DNA from 3 places in the Clostridium fermenticellae genome. Region 1 is predicted to be linked to each of the others. Evidence: riboswitches for the same ligand, from Rfam matches in the RefSeq annotation. Region 1 holds a riboswitch; each other region holds the start of a gene.
What was found. Region 1 has a riboswitch for thiamine pyrophosphate ahead of thiW (energy coupling factor transporter S component ThiW). Riboswitches for the same ligand answer to the same signal wherever they lie in the genome.

Region 1 (6,863 bases):
GCAGAAGGGTTTTAGATAACTTTAGAAAGAATGGACCAAACCAGAAGGAAATAGAGAATAGTAAGGTTTTAAAAACTGAGAATGTAGAAAATATAAAGAAAAAATTGATTCCACCTTTACCAGAAGAATATCATTCTCCAGTGATAATATTATTTAAAGTTATGATTGTAGCTATTTTAGCAAGTTTTGTATCAAATCTAACAGGAGGTGCTATTAATCAGTACATTATATGCTTGATTTTTGGTGTTATATTTTGTGAAATTGGATTTCTTGAAGAAACTGCTCTTGTTAAAGCCGGAGCATTCAATTGGCTTATTTCCGGTCTTTTGGCATATGTATTTTCAGGACTTTCTGGTGTGGGACCAGGCCAATTAGTACAAATATTAATTCCTATTATTGTTTTAATAATCTTAGGCATTTTTGGCATGTTTGCAGTATCTATGATAATTGGAAGATTCTTAGGTTTTACAAAAGAAATGGGTTTTGCATGTGCACTTACTTCTCTTTTTGGATTTCCTGCGGATTATATTATAACTAATGAGGTTTGTAAGTCTGTAAGTAATACTGAAGAAGAAAGGCTTTATGTAGTTGATATTCTTCTTCCGAGAATGCTGGTAGGAGGTTTTGCAACTGTATCAATAGCATCTGTAATAATATCAAGCATATTCTTGAAATTACTATAGAGTTATAGTTTTTTATATAATTTTGGTTAGGAGTGTTAAAATGAATGTTAATATTTTAGAAAAGGCTAAAGAAATACAGGATTATGTAGTTGGACTTAGAAGAGATTTTCACAGACATCCAGAGCCATCTTTTAAAGAATATAGGACTTCACGAAAAGTGAAAGAAGAACTTTCAAAAATGGGTATTAAAGTAGAGAGTATAGGGGAAACCGGTGTAATAGGAATATTGGAAGGCAGTGCAAAAGGGAAAGTTATAGCACTGAGAGCAGATATGGATGCCCTTTCTATAACAGAAAAAACAGGATTGTCTTTTTCTTCTGAAAATCCAGGATTTATGCATGCCTGCGGACATGATTGTCATACTGCAATGCTTTTAGGAGCGGCAAAGATTTTGTCGGAAATGAAAGATAATTTAGAGGGAATAGTTAAATTTATTTTTCAACCAGCTGAAGAGGTTGCTTCTGGTGCTAAAAAAATTATAGAAGAAGGAGCTTTAAGAAACCCGGATGTGGATTTCATTTTTGGTATGCACATATGGGCGGATACTCCTATAGGCAAGGTAATACTTCAAGAAGGTCCTTTAATGGCCTCAGGTGATATATGGAATCTTGAAATTAAGGGAAAATCAAGTCATGGTTCAGCACCTTGGCAGGGAATAGATTCAATTGTGTGTGCCGCTTCAGTAATTAATGGCATGCAAACTGTAGTCAGCAGGGTAAATGATGTAAGATCTCCAATAGTGATAAATATAGGTACAATAAAAGGAGGAGATAGGTTTAATGTAACTCCGGGTTCTGCAAAAATGGAAGGAATGAATAGAGCCTTCAGCTCTTATTGTAGAAAAAATATGCCAATATGGATTGAAAAAGTAATAAAAAATATATGTGCTGCCTATGGATGTGACTATGAGTTTAATTATAATTTCATTTGTGGTGTAACTATTAATGATGAGAAGGCTGCTAAATTTACCAAAAAATCTGTTGCAAAGATAGTCGGAGAAGATGGTTTTATAGCAACTGAAAAGATAATGGGTTCTGAAGACTTTTCGGAATACCTGGAATCTGTGCCCGGTGCTTTGATGCTTCTAGGAGGAAGAAATGAATCAAAAGATTGTTGTTATTCACATCATTCAAATTATTTTAAAGTAGATGAAGACGCTTTACCAATAGGGGTAGCAGCATATGTTCAGGTTAGTATTGACTATCTTTCCTAATCAATAATAAGAAGATTCAATAAATCAATTATCCTTCAGGATATAGGGTTTACAAGTCGAAGTTAAGCTTTCATTTATAAACCCTATACCAAATTTCAGTATTATAAATATTTTCATTTTGTGAGCATGTCTCTGCATATTAGTTTTAGTCACAATTTAATTAATTATTTATAATTAAATTGTGAAATCTATTTCAAATTTATTTCCTTTAACTTTCTATATAAAGTCATTCTAGGTATGCCTAAGATTTCTGCAGTTTTAGATTTGTTAAAGTTATTTTCTATTAGAGTATTTATTATAAGTTCCTTTTCTGTTTTAAAGACGCTGCTTTTTAATGGGCTGAAGGTTTTGGTTTTAATAAGTTGTTTTATATTAGCATCCATTGATTCCTTGCTGCTATTCAATATGTTTTCAGGTATGCTGTCAACTTTAATTGAATGTTCTTTAGAAATAACCAGCATTCTCTCTACAATATTTCTTAGTTCTCTTACATTTCCAGGCCATTTATATAAACATAATGTTTTTAAAACATCTTCAGTAAATTCACCACATATGCCATATTTTTTATAAAAGTTATTTATAAAGTTATCAATTAAAAGGGATATGTCAGAAGGTCTTTCTCTAAGAGGAGGTATTTCTAAGTTTAAGACATTAAGTCTATAAAATAAATCTTTTCTAAAGGTACCAGAATTAACTTTTTCTTGAAGGTCGCAGTTTGTAGCTGCTATAACTCTTATATCTAAATTTATGATTTTATTACCTCCAACTCGTTCTATTTCTTTTTCCTGCAGAACTCTAAGCAGTTTTACTTGCATCTTGAGTGGTAAATCTCCTATTTCATCTAAAAAAATCGTACCTGTATTGGCTAATTCAAATTTTCCCATTCTACCATTCTTTGTAGCTCCAGTAAAAGAACCTTCCTCATGTCCAAAGAGCTCAGACTCTATTAAACTTTCTGGTATTGCTGCACAATTTATACTTATGAAAGGATTTTTTCTCCTTTTACTGTAATTATGAATAGAATGAGCAAAAAGCTCTTTTCCAACCCCGCTTTCGCCAGTTATTAGAACAGTCAAGTCTGTTTCAGCAAAAGACTTAGCTTGCTCTTTACAATTATTTAGGCAATTGGAATTTGATAGTATATCATCAAAGGTATATTTAGCTTTATATACTTCGGAGATAGCAGATTGATTATTTTTATAAGATTTTAAGTTTTTTATTAGATTGTTTTCTGTTACTAATCTATAAATATAATTTAAATCTCCTATAATAGTTATACTAATTCCGCCAATCAATTTATTGTTAAAATGAAGGGGAAGTCTATGTACTATTATATCTCTGCCTTGAAATTTGTGCTTTCTATTAATTTCGGCTTTTCCGGTTTTTAAAATAACAGGAAATCTAGCATTGGGATCTACTTCTCCTACAAATTTACCTTTTTCATTCTCAAGTTTAAGGTTAAAATAGTCTTTAAAAGAATTATTAAAAGTTACAATTTTACACTCCGAATTAACGAGACATATTGGTATTGGTATCTGGTTGAAAATTATATCATTTATTTTTATAAAAAGTCTGTCTATTTTTTTAGAGGTTATTTTTTTAAATGTTTCCAATAGTATCACCTTATTTCTAAATTTATAAATTCAACTGAAGCTAAAAATCACTCGATAGAATTATATTAAGAAATTGTTAATAATATACTTGAAAAATTAATTATTTCTAAAGTAATTAAAGAAAAAATTGTAATTATTTTAAAATTATAATAGTAATGTAATATTGCATATAAAAATAGTGTATGATATAATTATTAAAAAAAGGGGAGCTTGTATATATATACAGGCTGAGAGGAAGTTATAGCTTCGACCCATAACTTGATTCGGGTAATCCTGACGTAAGGAAATATTTGTTTATGAATTTTTTAATTAATGAATGTAAATAGAGTATATCTTCCTTAATGTTAGGATCGGGTATACTCTTTTTGTGTAATATAAGCAGCGGGGGAGCGCCCGGTACTTTTTAATTAATGTAACAACTAAATAGCTAGGGAACTTGTGTTTCAAGGTGAGAGGAAGCTTTTGAGCTTCGACCGACCAATATAATTATATGGTAAAATGCTATCTAGTTGTCTTAAATTTATACCTAAATAATAGTATTTTCTGTATGATAACATTGGCAAACTATACTATTATGGAGGCCTATTTTTATGAAAAAAAAGTCAAAATTACTAAGAAAACTTATGTTAGCTATGATGATAGCAATGGGAGTTGTTATTTCTCCAATTCTACGTATTGAAGGAATGTGTCCTATGTCATCTGTCATCAATATTACGTGTGCAGTTATTTTGGGACCTTGGTATGCATTACTTTGTGCTGTATTAATTGGAATTATAAGAATGCTTATTATGGGAATACCACCTTTAGCTCTTACAGGTGCTGTATTTGGAGCTTTTTTATCAGGAGTTTTATATAGGATATCTAGAAATAATTTGTTATTTGCGGCACTAGGAGAAACTATAGGCACCGGCATTATAGGAGCAGTTGTTTCATCGCCGATAATGACATATTTTTGGGGAAGGAAAGAACTTTCACTTATGTTTTATGTTCCGCTATTTTTTACTGCAACAATAATTGGGGGAGTAATTGCGCTTGTGTTTTTAGGTGCTTTAAATAAAAATGGTATGCTTATAAAGATTCAACAAAGATTAGGAATGGAAATTTGTGAAAAGGTACCAATTATAAAAAAAGATGTATCTGTAAATAAGACAGAATTTTAAATTAAAAAGACACATGATTTCTTAAGTGAAACCATATGTCTTTTTTGAGCGTTTGTGGATATAATTAACCTCTTTATGTATTTGATATATTATAAATATTGTTTAAATTGAAGTACGTGGAAGAAAATAAAAAACAACATATAATATTTTAAGTATTATGAATCTTATAATTAATAAATCTTATTTATTAGAAGAATTTCGAACTGTATTTTGCTGGAAATTATGTTATAATTATAAAGATAATGTATAAAAGGAGGCAAGAATTATGAATAAAAAATTGTCTAAAGGCGCATATGGCAATGTATCCGGAATAGATTATGTTCCGTATATTTCTGATGGATCTAAATCTGGCGGAAATGCCGCTGTATTAACTATTGGAATTATTTTATCAGTATTATTTGCAGCATCAACGGCATACTCAGGTATGAAATCAGGACTTACAGTTGCAGCTGGCATACCAGGTTCTATAATAGGTTCTGTATTTATAGCTATGTTTGCCAAACAAAAAGGAATTCTTGGTAAAAATTTGGTACAAGGCATGTCAAGTGGTGGAGAATCTATTGCTAGTGGTATGATATTTGTTTTACCAGCAATACTTTTGATAGGAGCGCATTTTTCTTTTTTAGAGGGATTTGTTATTGGAATAGGAGGAGTTTTGTTTGGAGTAGGAGCAGCTTCTCTTGTGTATAATTATTTAATTATTCAAGAACATGGAAATCTTATGTATCCTGAATCGATGGCTATATCTGAAACACTTGTTGCTTCAGAAGGGGTTAAAGAATCTGTGAAGTTTATGGGAATTGGATTTTCTATAGGAGGTGTTATAACTCTTGTAACTAGTTCATTTTTTAATGTAGCTAATAATGTTATAAGTTATGTAAATGAAGCTTTCTATAAGTGGAAATTTGAAGTTGAAGCTAATCCTTTACTCTTAGGCATAGGATTTATAGTGGGTATAGATGTAGCGCTAACTATGTTTGCCGGATCAATATTATCTAATTTTGCTATTACACCTTTGATAGGGTATTTTATTTCTCTTGGAGAAGGTGGCGCGACTGTATGGAATAATCCTCAGGTAAATATAAATGCAATGCAGGTTGCTGATATAGCAGGAAGTTATGTAAAATATGTAGGAGCGGGCATGATGTTATCTGGAGGATTTATAGGTGCTATAAAACTTATACCTACAATAATATCATCTGTAAAAGAAACTCTTAATGCAAATACGTCAGATAGTAAAGGCAGTTCATCTGCTGAAAATATAATATTAATTGGTGGTATAGTAATAGGATTTATAGGTGGTTTTTTAATATCTGGCGGAAATATATTAATGGCAATAATTGTATCCATATTATCATTAATATTATCTTTATTATTTGTTATAGTATCTGGAAGATTAACAGGAACTATAGGGACTTCAAATCTTCCTGTATCCGGCATGACTATTGCTTCTATAGTTATAGTAACATTATTATTTGTTATAATGGGATGGAAGAGTCCGGCAAATAATAGATCATTGCTTTTATTTGGTACATTTATTGTTACTGCTATATCTGCTGCTGGTGGTTATTGTCAGTCACAAAAAGTTACATTTGTAATTGGCGGTGACAAGAATGAAATGCAAAAGTATTTTGCAATAGCCGGAATAATTGGTGCAGCAGTAGTTACTGGTGTTATATTGCTTCTTTCAAGTCAACTTTCAATGACTGGTGATAATGTACCATTTGCATTACCTCAAGCTAACCTGATGTCTACACTTACGGCTGGTATAATGTCAGGTAAGTTACCTTGGGTCATGATAATTGTAGGTATTGTTATTGGAATAGCATTATTTTTACTAAAAATGCCTGTAATGACAGTAGCTATAGGATTTTATTTACCAATAGCTACAACTTCAATAATATTAATAGGTGCACTTATTCGTTTGTTTGTGGATAAGGTATCTAAAGACGATAAGCAAAGAGAAGCAAGGGTTTCTAATGGCATAAGTTTATCGTCCGGGCTTGTTGCCGGAGGTTCTATTATAGGTCTTATTGGTATAATACTTCAGGTAACCGGGGTTATAAAAGTAGGAACACCAACTGGATTTGCTGCTAGTAATGGCATGGGATATATATTATTGATAGTTCTTGTGATAGCATCTATAATACCTATAATGAGAAGTAAGGCAAAAAATGCTGAGTAATAATGAAGA
Region 2 (6,863 bases), 280 kb from region 1:
CCATCAAATTCTGGATTTCCAAATTTGATGTCAATTTTTGAACCTTATTTGCCAGGATTCCTATTTGAATAATCCCCCCATCATCTTTCTTCAGTGAACCATACTTAAAATAATTACTTGTTTCACGGCTTTTTCTAATATTTTCTATAGATACACTTTTTTGTCCCGTTAAAACTTTATAGGCATCGGTTTTACTATCAAATACCTGATCTAAACTTGCAGGTATATTTGAGTAAATTATCTTTCCCGAAGGGTCAGTCACATTGATTTCATCAACTTGAAATTGTTTTGCCATAAGTGTTAAATAGTCATTATTTATCTTATCTGAATTACTTACAAGAAAACCTCCCAATGTTTCTATTCTAGTATTTATTGAACTATTTAATTCATCAATAGAATTACTATTTCTCTGGATTTCATTTACAACATGATTTGCCATAACAATTCCATCGGTTTTCATCTGAAATAGAATTTTATTTCTAGATATGTATATTGACACACCAGATAAAATAATAATTGCAATTAATATTATAATTATAGGGACCGATAAGATTTTAAATTTTATAGACTTTTGAATACCATCATCATTTTTCATATACTTTCCTCCTCTAAATAAATTGACGTACATTTATGTAAATTTGTACGCGTTTGATACATATAAATATTACAATAAAATCTAAAATAATACAATAAATTATTTAATTGTAAAAAAAATAGAACTTTTAGTTCTTAATATGAACTAAAAGTTCTAAGATAAATTATTTAAATCTTAAATCTGGATATTTTTTGCTCAAGTTCATTTACAACTTTCTTTAAATCACCAGAAAATTTTGCAACATTTTCAGAAGATGCAAACATTTCTTCCGATGATGCTGCTATTTCTTCAGAAGATGCAGATGTCTCCTCGGACACTGCGGTTACTGATTCAATTTTCCCGGAAATACTATCTTTTGATTCATTAGTAACTTTTATAGATCTATATGCATCATCAACAAGTGGCTTTATTTTATCTATAGACTCTGACATTTCATCAAATGATTTCATTGTGCTATCCACTATTGAAGACTGATCTTGAACTACACCTTTAACTTTACTTGAAGTTGAGATTACATTTTTTGTTTCATTACTTATAGATTGAATAAGTTCCTGTATCTCAGCTGTTGATTGCTGGGATTGCTCTGCTAAAGTTCTAACTTCTTCAGCTACAACTGAAAAACCTCTTCCGGCTTCTCCTGCTCGTGACGCCTCTATTGCAGCATTTAGCGCCAAAAGATTGGTTTGTTCTGATATATCATTTATTACCTCAGTAATACCTCCAACTTTAGAAACACTTTTATCAAGATTATTTATTTTCTTAACTACTTCCTCAAATGAATCCTTTACATCAGTAATTGATTTCAAAAGTATATTTATTTCTTTTTTGCCATTGTCCGCCTTATCTTTTGTAATATTAGATGTTTCTTCCACATGAGAAAGCTTATCAAATATATTTTGAATTTCTTCTCCCAGTCTCTCCATGCTTTCTGATATAGAAACCAAATCCTCAGATTGCTTTGTAGTTCCCTCCGCAACTTCCTGGACAGCTCCTGAAACTTCATTTGCAGCACTTGTCATATGTTCCGCATTAGTATTCAAATCATTTGACATAACTTGGACCTTTTCAGAGTTTTCTTTTATAGAAGCTATGGTATCCTTTAAGCCATTACCCATGTTCTTAAAGCTGCGTGCTAAAACACCAATTTCATCTTCGCTTTTTATGTCTATTTCATTATTTAAATCTCCATCCTCTATTTTTTTGGCAAAAATAACTAATTCATCTAAAGGAGAAGTTATGCTCTTTGATACCTTGGTAAGCATAAATACAGCTATAAGAAATGCTGCAAGAGCTAAAACAATAATAAGTATTGTAATCATACGTACTGTTTTATTTACATTCTCCATAGACATGCCAAGATCAACTGCACCTATAGTTTTACCATTTTTAGAGACAGGAACCAAAACATCATATACTGGTATCTTATTTTCATATTTATATTGAGAAGAATACGTCTTTCCGTGAGCAGCCGCAGTTTTACTGCCAATATCATTTACAGTGATGCCTACTCTAGTTTTATCACTATGAGCCTTTATTTTTAAATCACTGCCTATAAATGCTGCATATACAACACTCTTATCCTTAACCAAAGATTGCATAAAATTTTGCATTTCTAGATTAGATGTCAACTTTTGGACAGCATTTGCTAAAATTCCTATCTGAACTATACCTCCATTATCCAGGCGCATACTTCCATACTTATAATAATCATTTGATAGTGTACTTTTTCTTATATCCTCCATAGAGAAATTCTTTTCTCCCTTCAGAACCCTATATGCATCCGTTTTACTATCGTACACATAACCCACATTTGTTGGCAAATTTGTATATATAGTTTTTCCAGATGGATCAGCAATATTTATTTCATTAACTTCAAACTGTTTAGAAAGTAAAGTCAAATAATCATCATTTGCCTTGTCCATATTAGCATTTAAAAAGCTACTTAAAGTCTTTACTCTAGTATCTATAGATCCATTTAATTCATCTATAGAACTATTATTTCTCTCTATTTCACTCGAAACATGATCTGCCATCACCAGTCCATCTGTCTCCATCTGCAGCAATATTTTACTTTTCACTTCATATATAGACATACACGCTATTAGGGCTACTACAACAAAAATTATAATTATCGGTATTCTTAAGATCTTAAATTTCACAGACTTCTTTAATATTGCATTGTTTCTCATATAAATTCCTCCTTAAGTAACTCATATTAAAATATTACAATTCAATTATCGTAGATAATACCATATTTATTAATATATCTTTAAGATTAACCTTTTTAGTTATAATAATCATATAAAATATCAACTTATTGCTATTTAACACAAATACCGACAAAAAAAGAAGAACTGCTGATATTATTCAGCAGTTCTTTTAATAAATTTTATAACTTCAAAATTTAATTATCATCTCTTAATATATTTATATTTTTACCCTCCATAACTTTATTCATATTCCTAACAGCGCACATTTTTCCACACATTGTACAAGTTTTTTCGTCTTCCGGTCTAGAGCTCTCTCTATACATTCTAGCCTTATCTGGATCTATTGCAAATTCAAACATTTTATTCCAGTCAAGTTCTCTTCTTGCTTTAGCCATACTATTATCTATATCTCTAGCTCCATTGACACCTTTTGCAATATCTGCTGCATGTGCTGCTATTTTAGTTGCTATAATGCCTTCCTTCATGTCATCTAAATCTGGTAGTCTTAAATGCTCTGCCGGTGTTACATAACATAAAAAATCAGCCCCGTAGGTTGCTGCAATTGCTCCGCCAATTGCACTAGTTATATGATCGTAGCCTGGTGCTATATCAGTCACAATAGGTCCTAGAACATAAAATGGTGCATCATGACATAACTTTTTTTCCATCATCATATTAGCTTCTATTTCATTTAAAGCCATATGCCCTGGTCCTTCTATCATTACCTGTACATTTCTTTTCCAGGCTCTCTTCGCAAGTTCTCCCAGTGTCATAAGTTCTTTAATTTGACTTGCATCCGTTGAATCATTCAAACATCCAGGTCTGCATGCATCTCCAAGACTTATTGTAACATCGTACTTTTCACATATATCAAGAACCTTATCAAAATATTCATAAAATGGATTTTCTTTATTATTTAGTTTCATCCATGCATAAAGAAGACTTCCTCCTCTGGATACAAAATTCATGAGTCTTGGATTTCTATTAAATACTTCTGCTGTTTCTCTATTTATACCTGCATGTATAGTCATAAAATCAACACCATCTTTTGCATGCGTCTCTATAACTCCCAAAAGTTCCTCAGCTGATATATCCTTTAATTCCTTATCATAAAAACCAACAGCATCATACATAGGTACAGTGCCTATCATAGCTGGTGACATACCTATAAGCCTTGTCCTAAATTCTTTGGTTTTTCCAAAACAGCTTAAATCCATTATAGCCTCTGCCTTCATATCTATTGCTTTTTTCACCTTATCAAGTTCTAAATCAATATTACAGCAATCTTTTGAAATACCTAAGTTTACATTTATTTTTGTTTTTAATCTCTTTCCAACTCCCTCTGCACTTAAATTTTTGTGATTTTTATTAGCTGGAACAACAACCTTTCCCTCTGCAATAAGTTTCATAAGTTCATTAACATCCATATTCTCTTTTTCTGCCACTGTCTTAATTTCATCTGTAATTATCCCTTTTCTTGCTGCATCCATTTGTGTCGTATAATCCATTTTAATACATCTCCTTTTTTGCATAAAAAAATAGAGAAACATGTAATGCTTCCCTATCTAAACTTTTTATACAACTCTATATTTAAAGTTATGTAAAGTTTTTCCTACGTTGGCATTACCCAAATCAGGTAGTACGGGTCTAAGATTCTATCTCACTCTCAGCCTATAATACAGGCTCCCCAAAACAATACTATTATTTAACTAATTAATATCACATATTCATGTATATGTCAATAATCATCAGACTTAAATTCTTTAATTATTCTCTTTTATAATATTTTTACTCGATAATTTATAGGAATAGTTGACAAATGCTATCTTTTTAATTGACATCACTAAAGTCAGCATAATAACGGATGACAATGCAATCAAACCTCCTGGCGCACAGCCAATATAATATGAAGAAAATAGACCTATTAAAACATCCACAACACTAAATAGTATTGAAGATACAAGAGTAATTTTAAATCCTCTTTTAAGTTGCAGTGCAGTTGCTACTGGCAGTGCAATCATTGAACTCAAAACAAGAACTCCAACTATTCTTATTGAAACAGAAACTGTAGCAGCAACCAATATTAAAAATATATAATTTACAAGTTTAACCCTGATTCCAGATATTGTTGCTGCTTCTTCATCAAAAGCAATGAAGACAAGTTGATTATACAGGAAAAACATCAATATATATGATATTATACTAAGTATTAAAACCGTATATAAATCTTCCTTAGTTACTGTAAGGATACTTCCAAATATAAATGAATCAACATTTGTATGAAGTTCTCCAGAACTCATTATCGTAATTGCAATTCCTACACCTAATGACATCACTATGACAAGTATAAGTTCTGCATACTTTTTAAAATAATTCCTCAAAAATTCAATTAAAACTCCACATATTGAAGTAAACAAAAATGCAACAGCAATAGGATTTTTTTGTGCCAAAAGTCCTACCGCAACTCCAGCAAGTGAAGTATGCGAAAGAGTATCTCCTATCATGGAATATCTTCTAAGCACTAAAAATATACCTATACAGGGGCATAAAATAGAAATTAGGATTGCTATTGCAAAAGCATTTCGCATGAATGTATAATCAAACATAAAATTTATTACCTCCATTGGCTTCCACGTATTCATTAATGTACGTTTCTGGTTTGCACATATGTCCATTACCATTTGCAATGTGATATATAAGAGATGAATTTGAAATCGCTGCCTTAAGGTTGTGTTCTATTGATATGACCGTTATACCTGTATCTCTGTTTAAACTTTTAATCAATGAATAAATCTCTCTTTGGCTTTTTATATCAACACCAGTAGACGGCTCATCTAAAATAAGCAAATGAGGATTTCCCATTAATGCTCTTGCTATAAATACTTTTTGACATTGTCCTCCTGATAAATTGCCTATTAATGAATTTTTAAATTTTAACATACTCACTCTATCCAGGCTCTTTTCAACTATTTTTTTATCCTTTATTTTTAATATTTTTCTATAACAATCAAGCATTTCATAAACTGTAATTGGAAAATCAGAGTTTAAAAAATCAGATTTTTGTGCTACATATCCGACATTCTTAGCATCATTAACTATAGTGCCACTTGTAGGCGATAATATATTAAGTATTAATTTTATCAATGTTGATTTTCCACAACCATTTTCGCCCAATATAGAAACATATTCTCCATCTTTTATAGTAAGATTAATATTATTTAATATATATGGCGCAAGATTATTATAAGAAAAATATAAATTATTGATCTTAAGCATGTATATGTCCTCCTATTATTTATTGACAAATTCAATTCACATAATATATTATATATGTAAATGCAAATGATTTGCAACATAAATTTTTAGGAGTGATAATATGTTGAAGACAAAAAAAGTGCTTGCCATATTTATAACTGCAACTATAATATTATTTTTTACTGGATGTGGTAATAATATACATAAAGATACTGTAAAGAATTCAAATTCAAAAATAAGAGTTGTAGTTACATTTAACGCTCTTCGTGAATTTGCCTATGCTATTGGTAAAGATAAAATAGATATAGAAACCTTAGTACCAGAAGGAACAGAACCTCATGATTTTGAACCCAAAGTAAAGGATATGAGAAATATAAGTGATTCAAAAGTCTTCATATATAATGGTTTTGGAATGGAAAACTGGGTAGATAAAACCCTTGAATCAATAGACAATAAAAATTTGATTGTTACCAATGCCTCAAAAGGAATAACTCCTATAAAAAATGGTGATTCTAATGAAATAAAGGAGCATGGTCAATATGATCCTCATATATGGCTTAGTCTAAAAAACGCTAAAATTGAATCAAAAAATATAAGAGATGCACTTGTTAAGGCAGATCCCTTAAATAAATCTTACTATGAGAAAAATTTCAATGATTTTTCTAAGAAAATAGATGCACTATATAATTCTTACAATGAGAAATTAAAATCAGTTCCAAATAAAAGTTTTGTTACAGGGCATGCTGCATTTGCATATCTCTGCAGAGATTACGGATTAGAACAAAGAAGTATAGAAGATGTAT
Region 3 (6,863 bases), 1.1 Mb from region 1:
CAGAAGAGTTTAATGTAGACCCAAACTTTGATTTTGGTAAATCCAAATGGGCAGAGATGCTTGTTAAATATGTAAATGTTGAAATAACAGCATGTCTTCATAACCTGGAAAAGGCTTTAACCATAGTTAAGAATGCAAGTGGGATCAGTTACTATATAGACCCTCTTGAACATGACATTTATAATATGAAGCTTATATTGTCCTGTGAAAATTGGGATTCTATGAACAGTGTATTTAAAACTGTTAACTTTGATAAGCTCCCCGCTAAAAAAAATAAGGATGCTGATAAAGAGGCAAAGGAAAAAGCAAAGGGAATAAGGGATAATGTCAAGAAAAAGGTTTTAGCTATAATATCTGATATATTTGTAGAGAATAAGAATATATCGAAGGATATAAAACATGTGTATTTTGTATTAAAATCGTTAGTTGATGTTGTTATAGCATTTGATGATAGATTTAGCATTAAAAAGAGGGAAAGAGGAGTCATAGACTTTAATGATATAGAACATTTTTGCCTTGAAATACTCACAGAGACTCACGATAACAAAATACTTCCATCTAAAGTGGCACTTGGATATAGGGATGATTTTGACGAGATACTTATAGATGAGTATCAGGACAGCAATGAAGTTCAGGAAGTTATAATGAATTCAATATCAAAAAAGGACCCTTTTCCCAATATGTTTATGGTTGGCGATGTAAAGCAGAGTATATATAAATTTAGAAAGGCAAAACCAGAATTATTTCTTCATAAATATAATACATATTCTGAAGAAAAAAATAGTTTGAACAGAAAAATAAAACTCTTTAAAAACTTTAGAAGCAGGAAGGAAATAATAGATGGTGTTAACTATGTGTTTAATCAAATAATGTCTAGAAGGGTTGGAGAAATTGATTATGATGAATCTGAATTTTTAGAATGTGCTGCTAGCTTTGAAAAGACAGATAATGACATGCCAATAGAGTTAGATCTGATAGATAAAAGTGAATCAAAAAATGATGCTGACCTTATTATAGATGACGGTGATGAAGAGAATCCAGATAATATACAGATAGAAGCAAGATTGGTAGCAAAAAAAATAAATGAACTTGTAAATGGAGACAGCAGCTTTTTAATTTATGATAAAACTATAGATGCTTATAGAAAGGTAGAATATAGGGATATTGTTATACTTTTAAGAGCAACTTCAAATTGGGCTTCGGTTTATGTTCAAGAGTTAATGGAAAAAGGAATACCCGTATTTGCAGATACAGCTATTGGATATTTTGATTCCTCGGAGATAAAAACTATCATGTGTATGCTTAAAATAGTAGATAATCCGATGCAGGATATACCTCTTTTAGCTGTATTAAGGTCTCCAATAGAGTCATTTGAACCAGAAGAATTAATAGATATAAGGATGGTAAATAAAGATATAAATTTCTACAGTGCAATGAAACTAATAGATCAGTATTTTGAGGATGATGCATGCGAAGAAGATAAGATTGTAGATTATACCCTGGATCATATAAGTTTAAAATTAAAAAACAAAGTGTCTGCATTTTTAAATAGACTTGATGTTTGGAGAGATAAATCCATGAATATGGATTTGAATAACTTTATATGGTATTTGTACACTGATACAGGTTACTATGGTTTTGTAGGTGCTATGCCGGGCGGAAGCCAAAGGCAGGCTAACTTAAGAATGTTGTTTGACAAAGCTGTTCAATATGAGAACACTAGTTATAAGGGTCTGTTTAATTTTATAAATTTTATAGATAAAGTTAAAAATAGCAGTGGAGATATGGGAAGTGCAAAGATTCTTGGAGAAAATGAGAATGTGGTAAAGATCATGAGTATACATAAGAGTAAAGGACTTGAATTTCCTATTGTAATACTCTCTGGAACAGGTAAAAACTTTAATTTAATGGATGCTAATAAGAGTATATTATTTCACAGTGATCTTGGATTTGGAGCAGATTTTATTGATGCAGAGAGAAGAATAAGTTATCCTACACTTCAAAAACAGATAATAAAGAGAAAAATAAAATTAGAGACATTATCTGAAGAGATGAGAATACTTTATGTGGCATTAACTAGAGCAAAGGAAAAGCTTATTTTAACGGGCATGGTAAATAATATAGAAAAAACTTGTCACAGATGGTGCGAGTGTACAGAAGTTAAAGAGGAAAAAATACCTGAATATTATACAATAAGTGCAAGAAGTTATCTTGACTGGATAGGAGGAGCACTTTCAAGGCATAAAGATGGAAAGCTTATAAGACGACTCGGACAAATTAATGTATCAAAGTATGTTATAGAAGATAATTCTAAGTGGACGATAAATTTGTATGACAAATCTATTTTTAGAAAGAAGATTTATGATGATTCTGAAAATGATGTACTAAAATATATAAATGATATAAACTTAGATTCCAATATTAGCGAGTTTGGAGACGAGGTATCAAGAAGACTTAATTGGAAATATAAATATAGAGATGCACAAAATATAAGTGCCAAAATGTCAATATCAGAACTTAAAAGAAAATTTTTATTATCACAGGATGGTGATAGTGAAGTTATATTTAAAAATACTTCATTAAATACTCCAAAGTTTTTAAAGGAGACTAAGAATATATCAGGTGCAGAAAGAGGTACAATTGTGCACCTAGTTCTTCAGAAACTTGACTTAAAAAATGTACTTAGATCGCAGGACATAGCTCATCAGATTGAGGGCCTAATAACAAAAAATTTTATAACACAAGAAGAAGCTAAATGTGTTGATGTACAGAAGATATTAAGGCTTTTTACATCTAAGCTTGGCAAGAGAATGCTTAATTCAAATAATGTCTATAGAGAGAAACAATTTATCATAAATTTAAGTAGTAGTGAGATATATGAAGATTTGCCAAAGAAATTATATGAAGATGAAAAAATATTAGTTCAAGGTATAATAGATTGTTATTTTGAAGAGGATGATGAACTTGTTGTAATTGATTATAAAACAGACTATATAGAGGATATAGGGGATATTAAGCGAAAATATGAGTTCCAACTTAAGTATTATGCGAAGGCTTTAGAATTAATTACAGGTAAGAAGGTTAAGAATAAGTATTTATATTTGCTTTATAATAATACGGCTGTTGAAATTTAGGATATATATGTATATAATAATAGTATATTAATAATAACGTTTGTGGGGGTGCCGCTTGAGGCTGAGAGGAGTTTCCAACCCTTTGAACCTGATCCAGTTAATATTGGCGTAGGGAAGCAAAAATTAAGAATTTTATGCATTGCTTTTCAGCAGTGCATTTTTATTTTGAGGCAAAACTTTGTAAAAGGGGTGTATAAATTGAAAAAAGTACTAACGATTGCTGGCTCTGATAGCTGTGGTGGTGCTGGAATACAGGCAGATTTAAAAACAATGAGTGCACTTGGTGTTTATGGAATGAGTGTTATAACAGCAATAACTGCACAAAATACAGTTGGAGTTAAAAAATCAATGGATGTAGATAGTGATATGATTGAAGCACAGATTAAGGCTATATTTGATGATATAAAGGTTGATGCAGTAAAAATAGGTATGGTGTCAAACAGTAACAGTATAGAAGTTATAAAAAAATTACTGATAAAATACAAAGCATCAAATATAGTGCTTGACCCTGTCATGGTATCTAAAAGCGGATATCACTTGCTTAAAGTAAAGGCAGAGGAGTCTTTGAAACAACTTGTTGAAATTGCAGATTTAGTCACACCTAATATACCTGAAGCAGAGGTTTTAGCAAAGATGAAGATAAAGAATGAAGACGATATGAAAGAAGCAGCCAAAAGAATAGAGGCCTTAGGGGCAAAAAATGTGCTGGTTAAAGGTGGACACAGGCTTAATGATGCAAATGATATATTGCTGACCGGGAATTATTTTATAAAGGTAAAAGGAAAGAGAATAGATACAAAAAATACACATGGAACCGGCTGTACGTTGTCATCTGCAATAGCTTCATTTTTAAGTCGTGGTTTAAGTATATCGGAGGCAGTTAGGTTTTCTAAAGAGTACATAACTAAAGCAATTGAAAATTCTTTTTCAATCGGAAATGGAGTTGGTCCTGTTGGACATTTTGTAGAATTATATAAATCTGCAGGTATAAAATTTTAATTACAAAATTTATAGGGTTTATAAATGAAAAGTTAATCCATCCCCCGGGAGATACTGTCAAAATCCGGTACTATAAATGCTTTTAGTAATTCTAAAGCCCGGTATTTTGAAAATCCCGGCCTATGCATAAGTTAAGCTTGAACTTGTAAATTCTATATATAAATTAGGGGGTAATAAGATGTATAATGATGAGATTATGAATAAAGTTTCAAGGGTGTTAACTGAAATAAGAAAGAAGGTTCCTCTTGTTGATTGTATTACTAATGGTGTAACGATAAATGACTGTGCAAATATATTGCTTGCATTTGGAGGATCACCGGCAATGTGTGAAGCGTATGATGAGGTTTTTGATTTTGTAAAGATATCATCGGCACTATATATAAATCTTGGAACACTCAGTAAAGAGCAGGAGACAGCTGATGTCCTTGCAAGTATTTCTGCAAAAATAAATGATGTACCAGTTGTACTAGATCCAGTAGCATGTGGAGCAATACCTAGAAGATTTTCAGTTATAAATAGAATTTCTGAAGTTGGACGTATAGATGTTATAAAGGGAAATGTTGGAGAAATAAAATTCTTAGCAGGAGTGGATTCAAATGTAAGAGGAGTTGATTCGCTGGATGATGGGGAAGGTGTACTAGAAGCCTGCATTAATGTTGCCAATAAATATAAGTGTGTGGTTGCTGCTACCGGAAAGAAGGATTATATTACAGATGGAGTGAAAATTGCTATTATAAAAAATGGTGTTGAAATGTTTACTAAAATAACTGGAGCAGGATGCATGCTTGGAGCGCTTTGTGGTGCTGCAGCTGGAGCTTATGAAGATAAATTTTTATCTACTACTGCAGCAATACTGTCAATGAATCTGGCAGGTGAAGCGGCTTATGAGGAAGCTAAACTTCCTGGAAGTTTTAGAGTTAAATTGATGGATTGTATTTACAGTTTAACCGAAAAAAGATTGAAAGAAGAAGGGAAAATTGAATGGAAGTAGATTATAGATTATATCTTGTAACAGACAGGGACTATTTAGATGATGTTGAATTAAAAGATGCAGTTGAGCAGGCTATTCTAGGTGGTACAACATTGGTACAGGTAAGGGAAAAGCATGCATCTACTAGAGAATTTTATAAGATAGCACTTCAGGTGAAATCAATTACTGACTATTATAATGTACCTATAATAATAAATGATAGAATAGATGTTGCAAAAGCTGTTGATGCAGATGGTGTACACATAGGTCAAAGTGATATGCCACTTAAAATAGCAAGGAAAATGCTTGGACATGATAAGATTATAGGAGTTTCAGCGGGTAATATAAAGGAAGCTTTAGAAGCGCAAAAAGGTGGAGCAGATTATGTTGGACTTGGGGCCGCATTTTATACGGGAACTAAAAAAGATATAGATAAACCTATAGGGATAGATGGTTTAAAAAAGATATGTGATGAAATAACTATTCCTTCTGTTGCAATTGGTGGTGTAAATGAAACAAATTATAAAGATGTATTAAAATCAGGAGTTACAGGTATATCTGTAGTATCAGCAATACTTGGCAAAAAGGATTTCAAGAGAGCTGCCCAAAACTTATTATAAAAATATAAAAAGTTTATGTTAAAATTCACCTTTCTAATCTACATAAGGTTTATAAATCCCGGTCTGCGCATAAGTTAAGCTTGGAATTTTACAAACCCTATATAGGTTAAAAAAGTGAATTTTTATATTTAATAAATTATCTCATACTACTTTACAAATTTAGTATGCTAAAGTATAATAGTATCTATAATAAATCTGTAATTTAGGGGGATAAAAAATGAAAAAAAAATTTATACTTGTAACGTTGACTTTATTTATTTTTAGTATATTATTTGCAGGTTGTACTACGACTAATCAATCTAAAGATGCTTCATGGGATGATATTAAACAAAAAGGACAATTTGTAGTAGGATTGGATGATAGTTTTCCTCCAATGGGATTTAAGGATGACAAAGGTCAGATTGTGGGATTTGATATAGATCTTGCGAAAGAAGCTGCAAAGAGAATGGGCGTAAAGGTTGTATTTAAACCAGTTCAGTGGGATGGAGTATTATTAAGTTTGAAAAATAAAGATATAGATGTTATATGGAATGGGCTTACAATTACTGACAAGAGAAAACAGCAGATAGCTTTTTCCAAACCATATCTTCAAAATAAGCAAATAATAGTTGTGAAAAATGATTCAACTATTAAAAACAAGAAGGATCTAGCTCAAAAAAAGGTAGGCCTTCAGCTTGGAAGTAGCAGTGAAACTGCATTAAAAGCAGATAATACTACACTTAAATCATTAAAAGAGGTTAAAAAATACTCTGATAATACAGAGGCACTTATGGATTTAAAAGATGGACGTGTTGATGCTGTAGTTGCAGATGAAGTAGTTGCAAGGTATTATATAAATAAAACTAAGGGAGTATATAAAGTTTTAAATGATGATTTTAAAAAGGAAGAGTATGGTGTTGGAATAAGAAAAACTGATATTAGTTTCAAGGAAAAACTTGATAAAGCTTTGGATGATATGAAAAAAGACGGCACTGTTAATAAAATATCACAAAAGTGGTTTGGAGAGTCCGTTACGGAAAAATAAAGATGTTAGGAAGTGTTTTTAGGTGTCTAATTTTACAGATATGATGACGAGTATGTTAAGCGGAGGTATATTGACATTAAAGTTATTTTTGATAGTAGCCGTATTATCAGTAGCAA

Region 2: it holds a riboswitch for thiamine pyrophosphate, as region 1 does, so the genes downstream of both, thiC (phosphomethylpyrimidine synthase ThiC) here and thiW (energy coupling factor transporter S component ThiW) in region 1, are expected to answer to the same signal.
Region 3: it holds a riboswitch for thiamine pyrophosphate, as region 1 does, so the genes downstream of both, thiD (bifunctional hydroxymethylpyrimidine kinase/phosphomethylpyrimidine kinase) here and thiW (energy coupling factor transporter S component ThiW) in region 1, are expected to answer to the same signal.

Annotation. Positions count from the first base shown of each region.
Region 1 is NZ_CP032416.1:1,339,711-1,346,573, forward strand. It holds gene D4Z93_RS06425 (hypothetical protein) at 1-683, shown strand, start outside; gene D4Z93_RS06430 (M20 metallopeptidase family protein) at 724-1,896, shown strand; gene D4Z93_RS06435 (sigma-54 interaction domain-containing protein) at 2,085-3,509, opposite strand; TPP riboswitch at 3,702-3,813, shown strand; gene thiW (energy coupling factor transporter S component ThiW) at 4,100-4,669, shown strand; gene D4Z93_RS06445 (OPT family oligopeptide transporter) at 4,935-6,854, shown strand; gene D4Z93_RS06450 (PqqD family protein) at 6,844-6,863, shown strand, end outside.
Region 2 is NZ_CP032416.1:1,058,999-1,065,861, reverse strand. It holds gene D4Z93_RS05120 (methyl-accepting chemotaxis protein) at 1-595, opposite strand, end outside; gene D4Z93_RS05115 (methyl-accepting chemotaxis protein) at 763-2,784, opposite strand; gene thiC (phosphomethylpyrimidine synthase ThiC) at 3,000-4,313, opposite strand; TPP riboswitch at 4,398-4,505, opposite strand; gene D4Z93_RS05105 (metal ABC transporter permease) at 4,569-5,411, opposite strand; gene D4Z93_RS05100 (metal ABC transporter ATP-binding protein) at 5,404-6,081, opposite strand; gene D4Z93_RS05095 (metal ABC transporter substrate-binding protein) at 6,182-6,863, shown strand, end outside.
Region 3 is NZ_CP032416.1:2,400,852-2,407,714, reverse strand. It holds gene addA (helicase-exonuclease AddAB subunit AddA) at 1-3,134, shown strand, start outside; TPP riboswitch at 3,169-3,267, shown strand; gene thiD (bifunctional hydroxymethylpyrimidine kinase/phosphomethylpyrimidine kinase) at 3,333-4,133, shown strand; gene thiM (hydroxyethylthiazole kinase) at 4,312-5,124, shown strand; gene thiE (thiamine phosphate synthase) at 5,115-5,723, shown strand; gene D4Z93_RS11175 (amino acid ABC transporter substrate-binding protein) at 5,941-6,747, shown strand; gene D4Z93_RS11170 (amino acid ABC transporter permease) at 6,770-6,863, shown strand, end outside.